2 linked regions of the Variovorax sp. PBL-E5 genome follow. Each later gene encodes a partner of the first gene's protein in a complex. Links are inferred from orthologs where the notes say so. Each region holds a gene or a part of one and is shown in the gene's direction. Other genes may lie near its edges. The genes, in order: accB and accD.

Region 1 (7,705 bases):
GAGTACGGCCCGGCGAAACGCCGTGCACTGCGCGATCTGGGTTTGCCCGCGCGCACCGCGCTGCCCAACAATGACGAGGTCGAGGCCGAGGTCCGGGATTACATCCAGCTGTACTGCGCCGACACGCAACCCAAGGAGCTGCATGCGTTGCGGCTGCTTGCGCTCGAATGGATGGAGCGGATGGCGCAGTTCCGGCCTCACGTTGGCGGCGCCGTGTGGCACGGCACGGCCACGCGGCTGTCGGACATCTACATCCAGCTCTTTTGCGACGATTCGAAATCGGCGGAGATCGCGCTGATCGATCACCATGTCGACTACGAGCCGCGCATGGTCACCGGCTTCCATGGCGAGCAGGTCGAGGCGCTCAGCGTCCATGCCGCAAGTCGTACGCTGGGCGAGGAGATCGGCGTTCACTTGCTCGTGTACGACCTCGACGACCTGCGCGGTGCGCTCAAGCCCGATGCACAAGGCCGCGTGCCCCGCGGAAATCTGGCCGCGCTGCGACGGCTGATAGAAAAGGATACGGAATGACTTCTTCGCCAACGCGCCGAGGCCTGATTTATGGCGGCGTCGCGGCCATTGCGGCTGCGGCTGGCCTGGGCGGCGCGCTCTGGCGCCACGACGCTGGCGCCAGCGGTGGCGAGAAGCTCGGCGCGGACTTCTGGTCCCGCCGCTTCGATCGTCCGGAGGGCGGCGAATTGCTGCTCGCAAACCTCCGCGGCAAGCCCTTGCTGGTCAACTTCTGGGCGACCTGGTGTCCTCCTTGTGTGGAGGAAATGCCAATGATCGACGCCTTCTTCCGCGAAAATAGTGCCAACGGATGGCAAGTGATCGGATTGGCAATCGATCAACCGAGCGCTGTGCGCAAGTTCCTGGTCAAGACGCCGGTCACCTATCCCATCGGTCTGGCGGGTCTGGATGGCACGGAACTGGTCAAGCAATTGGGCAACAGCGCCGGGGGATTGCCCTTCTCGTTCGTGGTGGCGGCCGATGGCTCCGTCTCGGCGCGTAAAATGGGAAAGCTTGAGCCGAGCGACTTCCAGGCATGGCACCGCGTCTAGTTCAGAGCTAGAATCCGGGCCCACGAATCCGGCAGTTGGCGCTGAAACGCCGAAATAAGCCGATTTTCAGGCGATTTAAGTTCTAATAACCGGCAAAGCCGGCGCTGGAGTCCCATGGATCTACGCAAACTGAAGACACTCATCGATCTGGTGTCCGAATCGAATATTTCCGAACTGGAAATCACCGAAACCGAAGGCAAGGTCCGTATCGTCAAGGGCGGCGTGGCTGCCCCCGTTCAATATGTTCAGACGCTCGCTGCACCAGCCCCGGCCGGTGCAACTGCCGTATCTGGCGCCATCGCCGCCGCACCCGCTGGCGCGCCTGCGGAGGCCGCAGTGCCGGCCGGTCATGCCATCAAGTCGCCGATGGTGGGGACCTTCTATCGATCTTCGAGCCCGGGTGCACCGGCCTTCGTCGAGATCGGCAGCCAGGTCAAGGAGGGCGACACAGTCTGCATCATCGAAGCGATGAAGATCCTCAATGAAATCGAGGCGGACAAATCCGGGACCGTGACCCAGATCCTCGGCGAGAACGGCCAGGCGGTCGAATACGGCCAGCCGCTGTTCATCATCGAGTGACCATGTTCAAGAAGATTCTGGTCGCCAATCGCGGCGAGATCGCGCTGCGCATCCAGCGCGCCTGCAGCGAACTCGGCATCAAGGCGGTCATGGTGTATTCCGAGGCCGACCGCGAGGCCAAGTACGTGAAGCTCGCGCAGGAAGCGGTGTGCATCGGTCCCGCGCCTTCCTCGCAGAGCTATCTGAACATGCCGGCCATCATCTCGGCCGCCGAGGTGACGGACTCCGAGGCGATTCACCCGGGTTACGGCTTCCTGAGCGAGAACGCCAATTTCGCCGAGCGCGTCGAGCAAAGCGGATTCCAGTTCATCGGCCCGACCCCGGAATCGATCCGCATCATGGGCGACAAGGTGTCGGCCAAGCAGACGATGATCAAGGCTGGCGTGCCCTGCGTGCCCGGGTCCGAGGGTGAACTGTCGGACGATGCGGCCACCAACAAGCGCATTGCGCGTGCGATCGGCTATCCGATCATCGTCAAGGCGGCGGGCGGCGGTGGCGGACGCGGCATGCGTGTGGTGCACACGGAGGCAGCATTGGTCAATGCCATCCAGATGACCAAGGCGGAAGCCGGCGCGGCGTTCAACAATCCGGCCGTCTACATGGAGAAGTTCCTCCAGAACCCGCGCCACATCGAGATCCAGATCCTCGCGGACAAGCACAAGAATGCCGTCTATCTTGGCGAGCGCGATTGCTCCATGCAGCGGCGCCACCAGAAGGTGATCGAGGAATCGCCCGCGCCCGGCATTCCGCGCAAGCTGATCGAGAAGATCGGCGACCGCTGTGCCGCCGCTTGCAAGAAGATCGGCTACCGCGGCGCCGGCACCTTCGAGTTCCTCTACGAAAACGGCGAGTTCTATTTCATCGAGATGAACACCCGTGTCCAGGTGGAGCATCCGGTCACCGAGTTCACCACGGGCATCGACATCGTCAAGATGCAGATCATGGTGGCGGCAGGCGAGAAGCTGCCCTTCACGCAGCGCCAGATCGAGATGCGCGGCCATGCGATCGAATGCCGGATCAACGCCGAGGATCCGTACAACTTCACGCCGTCGCCGGGTCGCATCACGATGTGGCATCCGCCGGGCGGCCCCGGGGTTCGTGTGGATTCGCATGTCTACACCAACTACTTCGTGCCCCCGAACTACGATTCGATGATCGGCAAGATCATCGTGCATGGCGACACGCGCGATCAGGCCCTCGCGCGCATGCGCACGGCACTGAACGAAACGGTGATCGAAGGCATCCAGACCAACATTCCACTGCATCGCGAACTGATGGTCGACGCCAAGTTCATGAGCGGCGGCACCAACATCCACTATCTCGAAGAGTGGCTCGCGGCGCACAAGCGCTGAACGGAGTCGGCCTTGTTCGAACTCCGCCTCCTCGCGCCGGAAGACCGGGTCGAGACTGTCAGCGATGCCCTCGAGGCGCTCGATGCGCTGAGCGTTTCCGTCGAGGATGCGGATGCGCAGACCGATGCGGAGCAGGCCTTGTTCGGCGAGCCGGGCATGCCACCGCCCAAGGAGGGGTGGCAGCGCTCCCGGGTGATCGCGCTGTTCGCCGAGGAGCGCCTGGCAAGAGAAGCGGCTGCTGTGCTGGTCGCGCAGGACTTCTTTGCCGATTGCAGAATGCTCGGCTTGGCCGACGTGCCCGATCAGGACTGGGTGCGGTTGACGCAGTCGCAGTTCTCTCCGGTCGAGGTCACGCCCGAGTTCTGGATCGTGCCGAGTTGGCATGAGCCGCCGCCGCAGGCGCGTCAGGTGATTCGGCTCGATCCGGGCCTTGCCTTCGGCACCGGCACGCACCCGACGACACGCATGTGCCTGCGCTGGATCGCGTCGCAGGGCCAGTTGGATGGCCGGCGCGTGCTGGACTACGGTTGCGGCTCCGGCATTCTCGCGATCGGCGCCGCGAAATTCGGTGCACCGGAGATCGATGCGATCGACATCGACGAAGCCGCGGTGGCGTCGACGCGACTCAATGCCGAAGCGAATGGCGTGTATCTGAACGCGGGGTTGCCGGAAACCGCGCAGGGGCGCTACGGCATCGTGCTCGCGAACATCCTCGCCACGCCGCTCAAGGTGCTTGCTCCCTTGCTCTGTGAGCACGTGGCGCCGGGCGGCGCGCTGGTGCTGGCCGGCATCCTCGAACGGCAGGCCGATGAATTGACGCTCGCCTACGCACCTCATGCGGCCCTGGAAGTGAGCGACAACGAGGATGGCTGGATTCTGATGACGGCACGCCTCTGAGCGGCCGTTGCCGCCGGAGGTCGCTCCTACAATCGGCATCTCATGAGCCTGGTCACCCGCTGTCCTGCCTGTGCCACCACTTTCAAGGTGGTGAGGGACCAGCTTCGTATTTCCGACGGATGGGTGCGTTGCGGCCGTTGCAGCGAAGTGTTCGACGCGACTGCCGATCTCCAGGAAGTACCGGAGTCCGACGCTCCCTCTGTGTCGGCGACGCCTTCGGTGGGAAATGTCCCCGGCCCGGCATCCGATGCCGATCCTCCGATAGAACCCGGGCCCGAAACGTCGGCGCCGGCAAGCACGCAGAACGCGTCGACGAGCGAATCGCCGGTGCAGGATTTCGAGGAAGCAGACTTTTTCGAAGAGGAGCAGGAAGAGATCCAGCTTCCCTCATCGGCGCCGGACACAGCGGCGGCATCGAGACCGGATCCCGATCCCGCGTCGGCTGTGCGGTCGCCCGAGGACGCCGCGTCGTCGGCGCCGCTGCGCTTCATCGGCATCGTTCCCGATGCGCCTTGGACCGTCGTCGAGCCGCCTGTAGTGCCCATGCCGCCCAAGGCCTCCTATCCGCCATTTCCCAAGATCGATCTGACGCTGCCTTCAAACCGTCCTGTCGGACGGGATCCGATCCCCGACATGGGCGATTCGGGGAATGCCCAGTTTCAGAAAGCCTTGCGGCGCGCGCGCGAGAAGGCCGCCAAAGCGAAGGCGCACGAAGAGAAAGTGGCGGCGCGCGAATCGGCGCCGATCATGCAGATGGCCAGCGAGCCGGAGTGGCCGTTGAGTGGTGCGGCCGGGGGATTTGCACCTTCTTCGGAGTCCGAAGATGCAGCGCCAGGCTTCTGGCGGCGTCCGACAGCGCACCGCTCGCTCTATTCGATCGCCATCCTGGCTGGCTTGCTGGCGCTTGCTGCACAGGCAGTGCATGAGCGGCGCGATGCCATCGCGGCGCGGAGCCCTTCCTTGCGTCCTGCGCTCACGGCGCTGTGCCGTCTGACCGGATGCGAGATTTCCGCGCTGCGCCGGAAGAACGACATCGTGATCGAGGGTGCCTCCTTCTCACGCGCAAAAAACGGCGATGCCTATCGGCTCGACTTCAGCTTGCGCAATGGGGCGAGCGTGCCGCTGGCGATGCCGGCGGTGGAATTGTCCTTGCGCGACACACAGGATCGGACGGTCGTGCGACGAGTTCTGATGCCTGCCGAATTCGGCGCGCCTGCCGTGCTCTCGGCTCGCGGCGAGCGCGCAGCGTCGCTGCCGATCACGCTCGTCGGTGCCGAGGCGGCAGCGCTGCCGCCGGTCGCGGGCTTTGTCGTCGAGGCGTTCTACCCTTGAATATCCGGCGATTCTTCCTTTCTTCCTTTTCCATTCTTTTCAACCAATGGCGTATCCATGGCAGCAGTGATTTGCGGTTCCCTCGCGTTCGACACCATCATGACCTTCGAAGGCCGGTTTGCCGACCAGATTCTTCCGGATCAGTTGCACATCCTCAACGTGTCCTTCCTCGTGCCCGGCCTGCGGCGTGACTTCGGCGGCTGCGCCGGCAACATCGCCTACAGCCTCCGCGCGCTCGGCGGCACTGCATTGCCAATGGCGACGGTCGGAAGCGACGGCGGCGATTACCTGGAACGCCTGCGTGCGCTCGGCATCAGCACCGAGTTCGTGCGGCAGGTGGACGACAGCTTCACCGCCCAGGCCATGATCATGAACGACCGCGACAACAACCAGATCACTGCATTCCATCCGGGCGCGATGCAGCAGGCGCACATCACGCGTGTGGTCGCGCGCGAGGACATTCGACTCGGCATCGTTGCGCCGGACGGCCGCGAGGCGATGCTGCAGCACGCGGAGCAGTTCAAGGCGGCGGGCATTCCTTTCGTGTTCGATCCGGGCCAGGGCTTGCCGATGTTCGACGGCAAGGAGCTCGCGCACTTCGTCGACCTGGCCAGCTGGGTGGTGGTCAACGACTACGAGGGAAAGATGCTGTCGCAGCGCACCGGGTGGAGCCTTGCCGACATCTCGAAGCGCGTACGCGGATTGGTGGTGACCCTGGCGGCCGAAGGCTGCGAGGTGTGGACCCACGGCGAGCGCGAGCATGTTCCCGGCGTGACGCCTGCCGCCGTGGTCGAGCCCACCGGCTGCGGTGATGCCTGGCGCGGTGCGCTGCTCTTCGGTCTCGAGCAGGACTGGCCGCTTGCGCGCTGCGCAGCGCTGGGCAATCGCATCGGTGCGCTCAAGATCGCGCAGCGAGGCCCTCAGAACTACCAAGTCGATCTCAAAGCGCTCGGCCTTTGAAGTAGCCGCATAAAAAAGCCCGACACCGCAAGGTGCCGGGCTTTTGCCTTCAAGGCCGCTGAAAGACTCAGGGCTTGCTGGCCGTCGGAAACGGCCATGCTGCCTGTGGGTTCAGCGTCGTTTGCGCCGCAGGAGCAGGCGCTACGGCGGCCTTGGCGGGCGCTTTCGCGGCCTTCTTGGCAGCAGGCTTCTTCGCTGCTTTCTTGGCAGCAGGCTTTTTGGCTGCAGCCTTTTTCGCAGGGGCCTTCTTGGCAGCGGCCTTTTTCGCCGGTGCCTTCTTGGCTGCAGCCTTCTTGGCCGGCGCCTTCTTGGCAGCGGCCTTCTTCGCCGGCGCCTTCTTGGCCGGAGCCTTCTTCGCAGCAGCCTTCTTCGCCGGTGCCTTCTTGGCGGCTACCTTCTTGGCCGGAGCCTTCTTCGCAGCGACCTTCTTGGCCGGCGCCTTCTTGGCGGCTACCTTCTTCGCTGGTGCCTTCTTGGCCGGGGCCTTCTTTGCAGCGGCTTTCTTAGCCGGCGCTTTCTTTGCAGTTGCCATTTCTATTTCTCCTGATCAAGTTGAAAAATCAACCTTTTGAAGCACTCCACGCATGTTGGTCAGCGTGAAGCGATTCATGGCGTTGGATCAAGATCCAGCACCATGAACACCTGAGCCTTCGTCGGCGCCGCACTCTTCGGTGCGATCGGCGGCAAGGGCAATTCCTGAATTCACCTTATTGTTTTGTCGCAAAAATTCAATCCCAGGAGAGCGCACCACCCGACTGATACTCGATCACACGGGTTTCGAAGAAGTTGCGCTCCTTCTTCAGGTCGATCATTTCGCTCATCCAGGGGAATGGGTTTTCTTCGTTCGGGAAGAGCGTCTCAAGGCCGATCTGCTGCGCGCGCCGGTTGGCGATGTAGCGCAGGTAGCCCTTGAACATGGAGGCGTTCATGCCGAGCACGCCGCGCGGCATGGTGTCTTCGGCATATTTGTATTCGAGCTCGACGGCCTTCATGAAGAGCGCCTTGATCTCTGCCTTGAACTCGGAGGTCCAGAGGTTCGGATTCTCGAGCTTCAACTGGTTGATCAGGTCGATGCCGAAATTGCAGTGCATCGACTCATCGCGCAGGATGTACTGGTACTGCTCGGCGGCACCGGTCATCTTGTTCTGGCGGCCGAGCGCAAGGATCTGCGTGAAGCCGACGTAGAAGAACAGGCCTTCCATCAGGCAGGCGAAGACGATCAGCGACTTGAGCAGCGTTTGGTCGCTTTCGTGCGTGCCGGTGTGGAAGTGCGGGTCGCTGATGGCCTCGATGAACGGGATCAGGAACTGGTCCTTCTCGCGGATCGAAGGCACCTCGTTGTAGGCGTTGAAGATCTCGCTCTCGTCAAGGCCGAGCGATTCGACGATGTACTGGTAGGCGTGGGTGTGGATCGCCTCTTCGAAAGCCTGACGCAGCAGGAACTGGCGGCACTCCGGCGCCGTGATGTGGCGGTAGGTGCCCAGCACGATGTTGTTGGCGGCCAGCGAATCGGCGGTCACGAAG
Region 2 (7,778 bases), 3.1 Mb from region 1 along the record:
TGGCGCTGCTGCGTGCCAATCCCAATGCCTTCATTCGCGGCAATGTCAACCGCATCAAGGCCGGTGCCGTGCTCGACTTGCCGGACCCGTCCCAGGCGAGCGCCGTTCCTGCGACCGAAGCGCGGCGCATGGTGACAGCGCAGAGCCACGACTTCAGCGAGTACCGCCGCCGCCTGGCGGATAACACCCCCGAATCGAACGTCGCCGACGCCGGCCGCCAGGCCTCGGGCAAGCTGCAGGCCAATGTCGAGGATCGCAATGCGGCGAATGCAGCAGCCGACAAACTCAAGGTCACGCAGGGCGGCCCGGCGAACGTGTCCGCCGAAGACAAGCTGGCGCAGACCCGGCAGGCACAGGAGAGCAGCGCCCGCGTTGCCGAACTGTCGAAGAACATCAGCGAGCTGAACAAGCTGCAAAGCGCCAGCGGGACCGCTGCTACGGCAAGCAGCGCCGCACCCGCTGCGGCAAGCGCTCCGTCGGTCGCAGCCTCCGCTGCGGGAAGCACTGCGGGCTCGGGTAACGCGGCATCGGCAGCGAGCGCGATCAGCCCGCCGACGCCCGCTGTCGTCGCGCCCGCTGCCGCGGCATCTGCCACAGCAGCCGACGGGACGACGCAAGCCGCCTCGTCGGCCGCGGCCACTGCCTCCGCTGCGCCCAAGGCACCGGTCATTGTCAAGCCGGCGGCCACGCCTGCGCCGACAGAGCGCGGGTTCTTCGCGGAACTGCTCGACAACCCGCTCATGCTCGGTGCCGCCGCACTGATCGCGCTGCTGGTCGCCTTCTTTCTCCATCGCGTGCTGGGCCGCAAGCGCCCCCAAAGCGGCGACAGCGTGTTCATCGAAAGCCGCATGCCCAAGGACTCCTTCTTCGGCGCCAGCGGCGGCGAGTCGGTCGACACCAAGAACCGGGGCAATTCGGTCGTCTCCTCGCTGTCCTACTCTCCCAGCCAGCTGGACGCAGGCGACGTGGACCCGGTGGCCGAAGCCGATGTCTATCTGGCCTACGGCCGCGATCTGCAAGCCGAGGAAATCCTGCGCGAAGCACTGCGGGTCAATCCTGAACGCACCGCCATCCACCTCAAGCTGCTCGAGATCCATGCCAAGCGCCGCGACCTGCGCGCCTACGAGGCGCTCGCGGCCGATGTGCACAAGCTGACCGGCGGCACCGGCAGCGACTGGGGTCGCGTGGCGGAAATGGGCAAGGACCTGGATCCCGGCAACCCGCTGTATGAATCCGGCAGCCGCGGCGTCTCCGCCGCCGAAGCCGCCGCATTCGCAGGCACATTGGCAGCGGCGACATCCTCGCCCGCGCCGGCCCTGAGCCCGAGTTCCGGCCCGGTCATGCCACAGGTCGTCGCAGCGCCTCCACCGGCCTTCGTGCCTTCCGTGGCGCCGCTCGATTTCGATCTCGACTTGGCCAAGCCCTCGACGCCGGCGCCGCTCACGGCCAGCCTGCCGCCGACACCGTCGCCGGAGCCATTCCCGTCGACGGTGCGCGAGGTTCCGCGCACCCCGACGCCCGCAGCCGCTGCGGCGACCGACGCCGCTCCGCTGAGCGCCATCGCAGCACTTCATCTCGAGAACGACTTCGACACCGCACCGGGTGTGCTCGAGCCGATTCCGCGCGCGCCCTCGCCCGAGGACGAAATGACGCAGCCGGCAACCCTGCGCGCGGGCTTGCCCGGCGATTCCGGCTTCATCGAATTCGACATGAGTTCGCTGGCCGGCCTGCCGGATCGCAACCCGTCCGACACCGAGCGTGGCCGGCTCGAACCGCTCGAAGAAGGCGCGGAGAGCCCGCATGCGATCAAGCTTTCGCTGGCGCGCGAACTGAAGGCACTCGGCGATGTCGAAGGTGCCCGCTCACTGATCGAGGAAGTCGCTGCCGAGAGCTCGGGCGACGTCAAGGCCGAAGCCAAGCAACTGCTCGGCCAATTGCGCTGAGCGGCCATGGCGCCGCCTACTCCACCGTGAGGCTGGCGCTCGGCATCCGCTACAACGGCCAGGGCTACCAGGGCTGGCAGAGCCAGCTGTCGGGCCAAACCGTCCAGGACAAGCTCGAAGCGGCGCTCACCCGCTTCGCCGCCCAGCCGATCTCCACGCTCTGCGCGGGCCGCACCGATGCCGGTGTCCATGCCTTGATGCAGGTGGTGCATTTCGACACGGCCATTCACCGCACCCCCTTCTCCTGGGTGCGCGGCACCAACCGCTTCCTGCCCGCCGACATCGCGGTGCAATGGGCGCAGCCGGTGCCCGACCAGTTCCATTGCCGCGCTAGCGCGCTCACGCGCCGCTACCTCTACGTGCTGTCGCAGTCGCCGGTGCGGCCGAGCCTGGATGCGGGCCGCGTGGGCTGGTCGATGCGCGCACTCGACGGCAACGCGATGCGCGAGGCGGCCACGATGCTGCTGGGCCAGCACGACTTCAGCTCGTTCCGCGCTTCGGCCTGCCAGGCACGTTCGCCGATCAAGGACCTGCGGCGCATCACGGTCACGCGGCACGGCGAGACGGAACGCTGCCGCTGGCACTTCGAGTTCGAGGCCGACGCGTTCCTGCATCACATGATCCGCAACATCATGGGTTGCCTGGTGCGCATCGGCCATGGCGACGAGCGTCCGGAATGGATGCGCAAGGTACTGGAGGCCCGCAGCCGCAAGGTCGCCGCCCCGACTTTCTCGGCGGATGGCCTGTACTTTCTGGGACCGCTCTACGACGCCGGCTGGGGCTTGCCGCCGCAGGCAACGCTGCAGGCGGGGGGCGTTGCGTATGATGATCCGCCATGACTTCCATTCGCCACGTTGCCCGTACACGCATCAAGATCTGCGGGCTGACACGCGAGGAGGACGTGGACGCAGCCGTCGATGGCGGTGCCGATGCGATCGGCTTCGTGCTGTATCCGGCCAGCCCGCGCGCAGTCACCGTTGAACGCGCGGCGCGGCTGGCCGCCAGGCTGCCGCCCTTCGTCACGCCGGTGCTGCTGTTCGTCAACGAAGAGGCCGCAGCCGCAAGGGCCGCCCTCGCTGCCGTGCCCGGTGCCGTCGCGCAGTTCCATGGCGATGAAACACCCGATCAATGCTGGCAGGCGAGCGGCCAGGGCGCGCACCGCTTCCTGCGCGCGGCCCGGATTCCGGTCGGTGCGGCCGGCGCCGGCTTCGATCTCGTAAAATACGCGTCCGATTACTCCCGCGCCCACGCCATCCTGCTCGACGCCCACGTCGAAGCCTATGGCGGTGGCGGCAAGGCATTCGATTGGTCACATCTTCCACCCGCCGTCGACGCTCACCTCGTCTTGAGTGGTGGGCTCACACCTGCAAACGTGGGCGATGGCATTCGCCAGTTGCGGACGGCCGCCCGGTCGCTGTCCGTTGACGTGAGTTCCGGCGTCGAGGCCTGCAAAGGCATCAAGGACGCCCGGAAGATTCGCGAATTCGTGGCCGCCGTGCGTGCGGCCGACGCCCTGTTCTAGCTGACTGCGCCTCGATCGTCTGGCGCGGCCGGCCCACCGATCGAGACCATGACCACCTACCAGCAACCCGACGCCACCGGCCATTTCGGCATCTACGGCGGCACTTTCGCCAGCGAAACGCTGACCCACGCGATCAATGAATTGCGTGACGCCTACGCCCGGTACAAGGACGACCCCGAATTCCTGGCCGAATTCCACTACGAGCTCGCGCATTTCGTGGGCCGACCCTCGCCGATCTACCATGCGGCGCGCACCAGCCGCGAAATGGGCGGCGCGCAGATCTACCTCAAGCGAGAGGACCTGAATCACACCGGCGCCCACAAGGTCAACAACACCATCGGCCAGGCCATGCTCGCCAAGCGCATGGGCAAGCCGCGCGTGATCGCCGAAACCGGCGCCGGCCAGCACGGCGTGGCCACGGCCACCATCTGCGCACGCTACGGGCTCGAATGCGTGGTCTACATGGGCAGTCAGGACGTGAAGCGCCAGAGCCCGAATGTCTATCGCATGAACCTGCTGGGCGCAACCGTCGTGCCAGTGGAATCGGGCAGCAAGACCCTGAAGGACGCGCTCAACGAGGCGATGCGCGACTGGGTCACCAACGTCGAAAATACCTTCTACATCATCGGCACCGTCGCCGGCCCGCATCCCTATCCGACCATGGTGCGCGACTTCCAGAGCGTGATCGGCATCGAATGCATCGAACAGATGCCCGCCATGCTGGCCGCGCAAGGCCTCGGCGGCGAAGCCGGAGGCCGGCAACCCGACGTGGTGGTTGCCTGCGTGGGCGGCGGCAGCAATGCGATGGGCATCTTCCATCCCTATATTCCCTTCGAAGGCACGCGCCTGATCGGCGTGGAGGCCGCGGGCGAAGGCCTGGACAGCGGCAAGCATTCGGCCTCGATCCTGCGCGGCAGTCCCGGTGTGCTGCACGGCAACCGGACCTACCTGCTGCAGAACGAGGACGGCCAGGTGACCGAGACGCACAGCATCAGCGCCGGGCTCGATTACCCCGGCGTCGGCCCGGAGCATGCCTACCTGGCCGACATCGGTCGCGCCGAATATGTCGGCATCACCGATGCCGAGGCACTCGAAGCCTTTCACTACCTGTGCCGCACCGAAGGCATCATCCCCGCCCTCGAATCGAGCCATGCCTTCGCCCACGCGATGAAACTGGCGAAGACCATGCGCCCCGATCAGTCGATCCTGGTCAATCTCTCGGGTCGCGGCGACAAGGACATCGGCACGGTGGCCGACCTCTCCGGCATCGACTTCTACGATCGGCCGTCGATGCGCGGCCTCAGCGTGAAGGGAGGCCGTGCATGAGCCGCATCGCTGCCACTTTCGACGCCTTGCGCAAGGACGGCCGCAAGGCGCTGATCCCCTACGTGACCGCGGGCTTTCCTTTCGCCGACATCACGCCGGAACTCATGCACGGCATGGCCGAGGCGGGCGCCGACGTGATCGAGCTCGGCGTGCCCTTCTCCGACCCAATGGCCGACGGTCCGGTAATTCAGAAGGCCGGCGAGGCCGCGCTCGCGCTGGGCATCGGCATGAAACAGGTGCTGGCCATGGTCGCCACCTTTCGACGGCAGAACGAAAGCACGCCCGTGGTGCTGATGGGCTACGCGAATCCGGTCGAACACTACGACCTGGTGCACGGCAAGCATTCGTTCATCCGCGATGCCGCGGCAGCCGGCGTCGACGGCCTGCTGGTCGTCGACTACCCGCCCGAAGAGTGCGAGGAATTCGCCGCCAAGCTTCGGGCGAGCGGCATCGACCTGATCTTCCTGCTCGCGCCCACCAGCACCGGCGAGCGCATGGCACAGGTCGGCCGCATTGCCACCGGCTACGTCTACTACGTCTCGCTCAAGGGTGTGACCGGTGCGGGCCATCTCGACACCGAAGCGGTCGGCCGGATGATCCCGCGCATCCGCGAGCACATGCAGCTGCCGGTCGGCGTCGGTTTTGGCATTCGTGACGCGCGCACCGCGCAGGCCGTCGGCTCGGCTGCCGATGCGGTCGTGATCGGCACCCGCATCATCCAGCTGATAGAGAACCAGCCGCGGGAGGCGGTGGTGCCGGTGGTGCGCGAATTCCTGTCCGAAATCCGGCAGGCACTGGACGCCCTGCCCACGGCCACGCCCAAGAACACGGCTGGCCGATAATCCGCATGCCCTCACCCCGGATGGAGACTTCATGAGCTGGCTAGAAAAACTGCTTCCCCCCAAGATTGCGCCCATCGATCCGAGCGAGCGCCGCCAAATGCCGGAAGGCCTTTGGATCAAATGCCCGAGCTGCGACACGGTGCTCTACAAGACCGACCTCGAACACAACCAGAACGTGTGCCCGAGCTGCGGCCACCACCACCGCATCGGCGCGCGCGCGCGGCTGGACGCCTTCCTCGATCCCGAAGGCCGCTACGAAGTCGGCCAGGAAGTGCTGCCGGTCGACGCACTCAAGTTCAAGGACAGCCGCAAGTACCCCGAGCGGCTCAAGGAGGCGCTCGAGAACACCGGCGAGACCGACGCGCTCGTGGTCATCGGCGGCTCGGTGCACAGCATCAATGTCGTGGTGGCCTGCTTCGAGTTCGACTTCATGGGCGGCAGCATGGGCAGCGTGGTCGGCGAGCGCTTCGTGCGCGGCGTCGAGACCGCCATCGAGCAGAAGGTGCCGTTCATCTGCTTCACGGCCACCGGCGGCGCGCGCATGCAGGAAGGCTTGCTGTCGCTCATGCAGATGGCCAAGACCAACGCATCGCTCACCCGGCTGGCCAAGAAGGGCCTTCCCTACATCAGCGTGCTGACCGACCCGACCATGGGCGGCGTGAGCGCGGGCTTTGCCTTCGTCGGCGACGTGGTCATCGCGGAACCGAAGGCGCTGATCGGCTTCGCCGGGCCGCGCGTGATCGAATCGACCGTGCGGGTGACGCTGCCGGAAGGCTTTCAGCGCGCCGAGTTCCTGCAGACCAAGGGCGCAATCGATTTCATCTGCGACCGGCGCGAACTGCGCAAGACCGTGGCCAGCACGCTGGCGATGCTGCTGCGCCAATCCGCCGACGCAGTGGTCTGACGGGCGGCGCGGACCTCAGCGTCCGAGGGTGAACGCCGAGCCCATCAGATTGCCGAGCACGATGGCAACGATCTGCAGCAGCACGATGGCGGCCAGCGGCGACAGGTCGACGCCACCCACCAGCGGAATGAAGCGCCGCAGCGGCCGCACGAGCGGCTCCGCGAGCCGCGCGATGAGATCCTGCAGCATCGAAGACGCGCTCGGCACCCACGACAACACGGCATAGACGATCAGCAGCGCGGTGAGCCCCGATACCGCGAGCTGCAACAGCCCGATCAGCGACACCAGCGGCAGGATCGTCCAGCGGCCCAGGCCGCCCATCAGCAGCCAGAGCAGCAGGAACTTGGCCATCACCAGCAGCCAGGCGGCGATCGCGCTGGCGAGATCCCAGCGCTTGACCGGCGGCACCACGCGCCGCAGCGGCAACACGATCCAGTCGCTGATGGCGAACACGAAGCGGCCCAGCGGGTTACCGAAAGGCACCCGGTGATACTGCATGTAGAGGCGCAGCAGACAGGCGCCCCCGAGGAGGCCGACGATCACGTCGAGCAGAAACGCGGGGATTTGATAGAACATGGGTCGCGGTCGTGAACGGAATGCGATGATAGCCATGCAAGGTTCATCGATGACGACACCCTCCCTTCTGCACGACCTGCCCTTGTTTCCGCTGGGCACCGTGCTGTTTCCCGGCGGCTTGCTGCCGCTGCGCATTTTCGAGGTCCGCTACCTCGACATGATCGGCAAGTGCCACAAGACGGGCGCGCCGTTCGGCGTGGTCGGCCTCACGCTGGGCAGCGAGGTTCGCCGGGCCGGCGCAGAGGCCGAAAGCTTCTCGGCCATCGGGACGCTCGCCGTCATCCGCGAATTCGACGTTCCCCAGGCCGGCCTGATGCAGATCGAATGCGCGGGCACGCAGCGCTTTCGCATTCATTCCAGCGAGTTGCAGAGGCATGGACTGTGGACGGCCAGCGTCGAAGCGCTGCCCGATGACCAGGCGCTCGAAGTCCCGCAGGATCTGCAGCAGAGTGCGGATTCGTTGCGCCGGCTGGTCACCGCGCTGGAAGAGCGGCGGCGGATGGAGGGCAACGACCGCGTGCGGCTGCCGATCGAGCCGCCCTATCGGTTCGACGACTGTGGGTGGGTGGCCAATCGCTGGTGCGAGCTGCTGCCGGTACAGCCCGAGATCAAGCAGCGCCTGATGGAACTCGACAGCCCGCTGATGCGCCTCGAACTCGTCGGCG

What was found.
Region 2: the proteins of accB (region 1) and accD are in contact, whole or in part, in a solved structure (PDB 8UXZ), measured with the Escherichia coli proteins. The link is inferred for Variovorax sp. PBL-E5 from one-to-one orthologs.

The regions. Positions count from the first base shown.
Region 1 is NZ_LR594671.1:929,736-937,440, forward strand. Bases 24-2,907 are described here. They hold accB (acetyl-CoA carboxylase biotin carboxyl carrier protein), read left to right. Parts: upstream 24-1,175; coding sequence 1,176-1,640; downstream 1,641-2,907. Other genes in these bases: WDLP6_RS04555 (hypothetical protein), read left to right, coding at 24-531; WDLP6_RS04560 (TlpA family protein disulfide reductase), read left to right, coding at 528-1,061; accC (acetyl-CoA carboxylase biotin carboxylase subunit), read left to right, coding at 1,643-2,907. Outside these bases: more of WDLP6_RS04555, read left to right, coding at 1-23; more of accC, read left to right, coding at 2,908-2,992; prmA (50S ribosomal protein L11 methyltransferase), read left to right, coding at 3,005-3,889; WDLP6_RS04580 (zinc-ribbon and DUF3426 domain-containing protein), read left to right, coding at 3,932-5,221; WDLP6_RS04585 (carbohydrate kinase family protein), read left to right, coding at 5,279-6,181; WDLP6_RS04590 (histone H1-like DNA-binding protein), read right to left, coding at 6,249-6,713; WDLP6_RS04595 (ribonucleotide-diphosphate reductase subunit beta), read right to left, coding at 6,910-7,705. UniProt on the Escherichia coli protein: This protein is a component of the acetyl coenzyme A carboxylase complex; first, biotin carboxylase catalyzes the carboxylation of the carrier protein and then the transcarboxylase transfers the carboxyl group to form malonyl-CoA.
Region 2 is NZ_LR594671.1:4,070,910-4,078,687, forward strand. What follows is about bases 4,644-7,600. They hold accD (acetyl-CoA carboxylase, carboxyltransferase subunit beta), read left to right. Parts: upstream 4,644-5,664; coding sequence 5,665-6,537; downstream 6,538-7,600. Other genes in these bases: trpB (tryptophan synthase subunit beta), read left to right, coding at 4,644-4,791; trpA (tryptophan synthase subunit alpha), read left to right, coding at 4,788-5,633; WDLP6_RS19860 (YggT family protein), read right to left, coding at 6,553-7,113; WDLP6_RS19865 (LON peptidase substrate-binding domain-containing protein), read left to right, coding at 7,163-7,600. In the rest of the region: WDLP6_RS19830 (FimV/HubP family polar landmark protein), read left to right, coding at 1-1,943; tRNA pseudouridine(38-40) synthase TruA, read left to right, coding at 1,970-2,782; WDLP6_RS19840 (phosphoribosylanthranilate isomerase), read left to right, coding at 2,779-3,465; more of trpB, read left to right, coding at 3,514-4,643; more of WDLP6_RS19865, read left to right, coding at 7,601-7,778.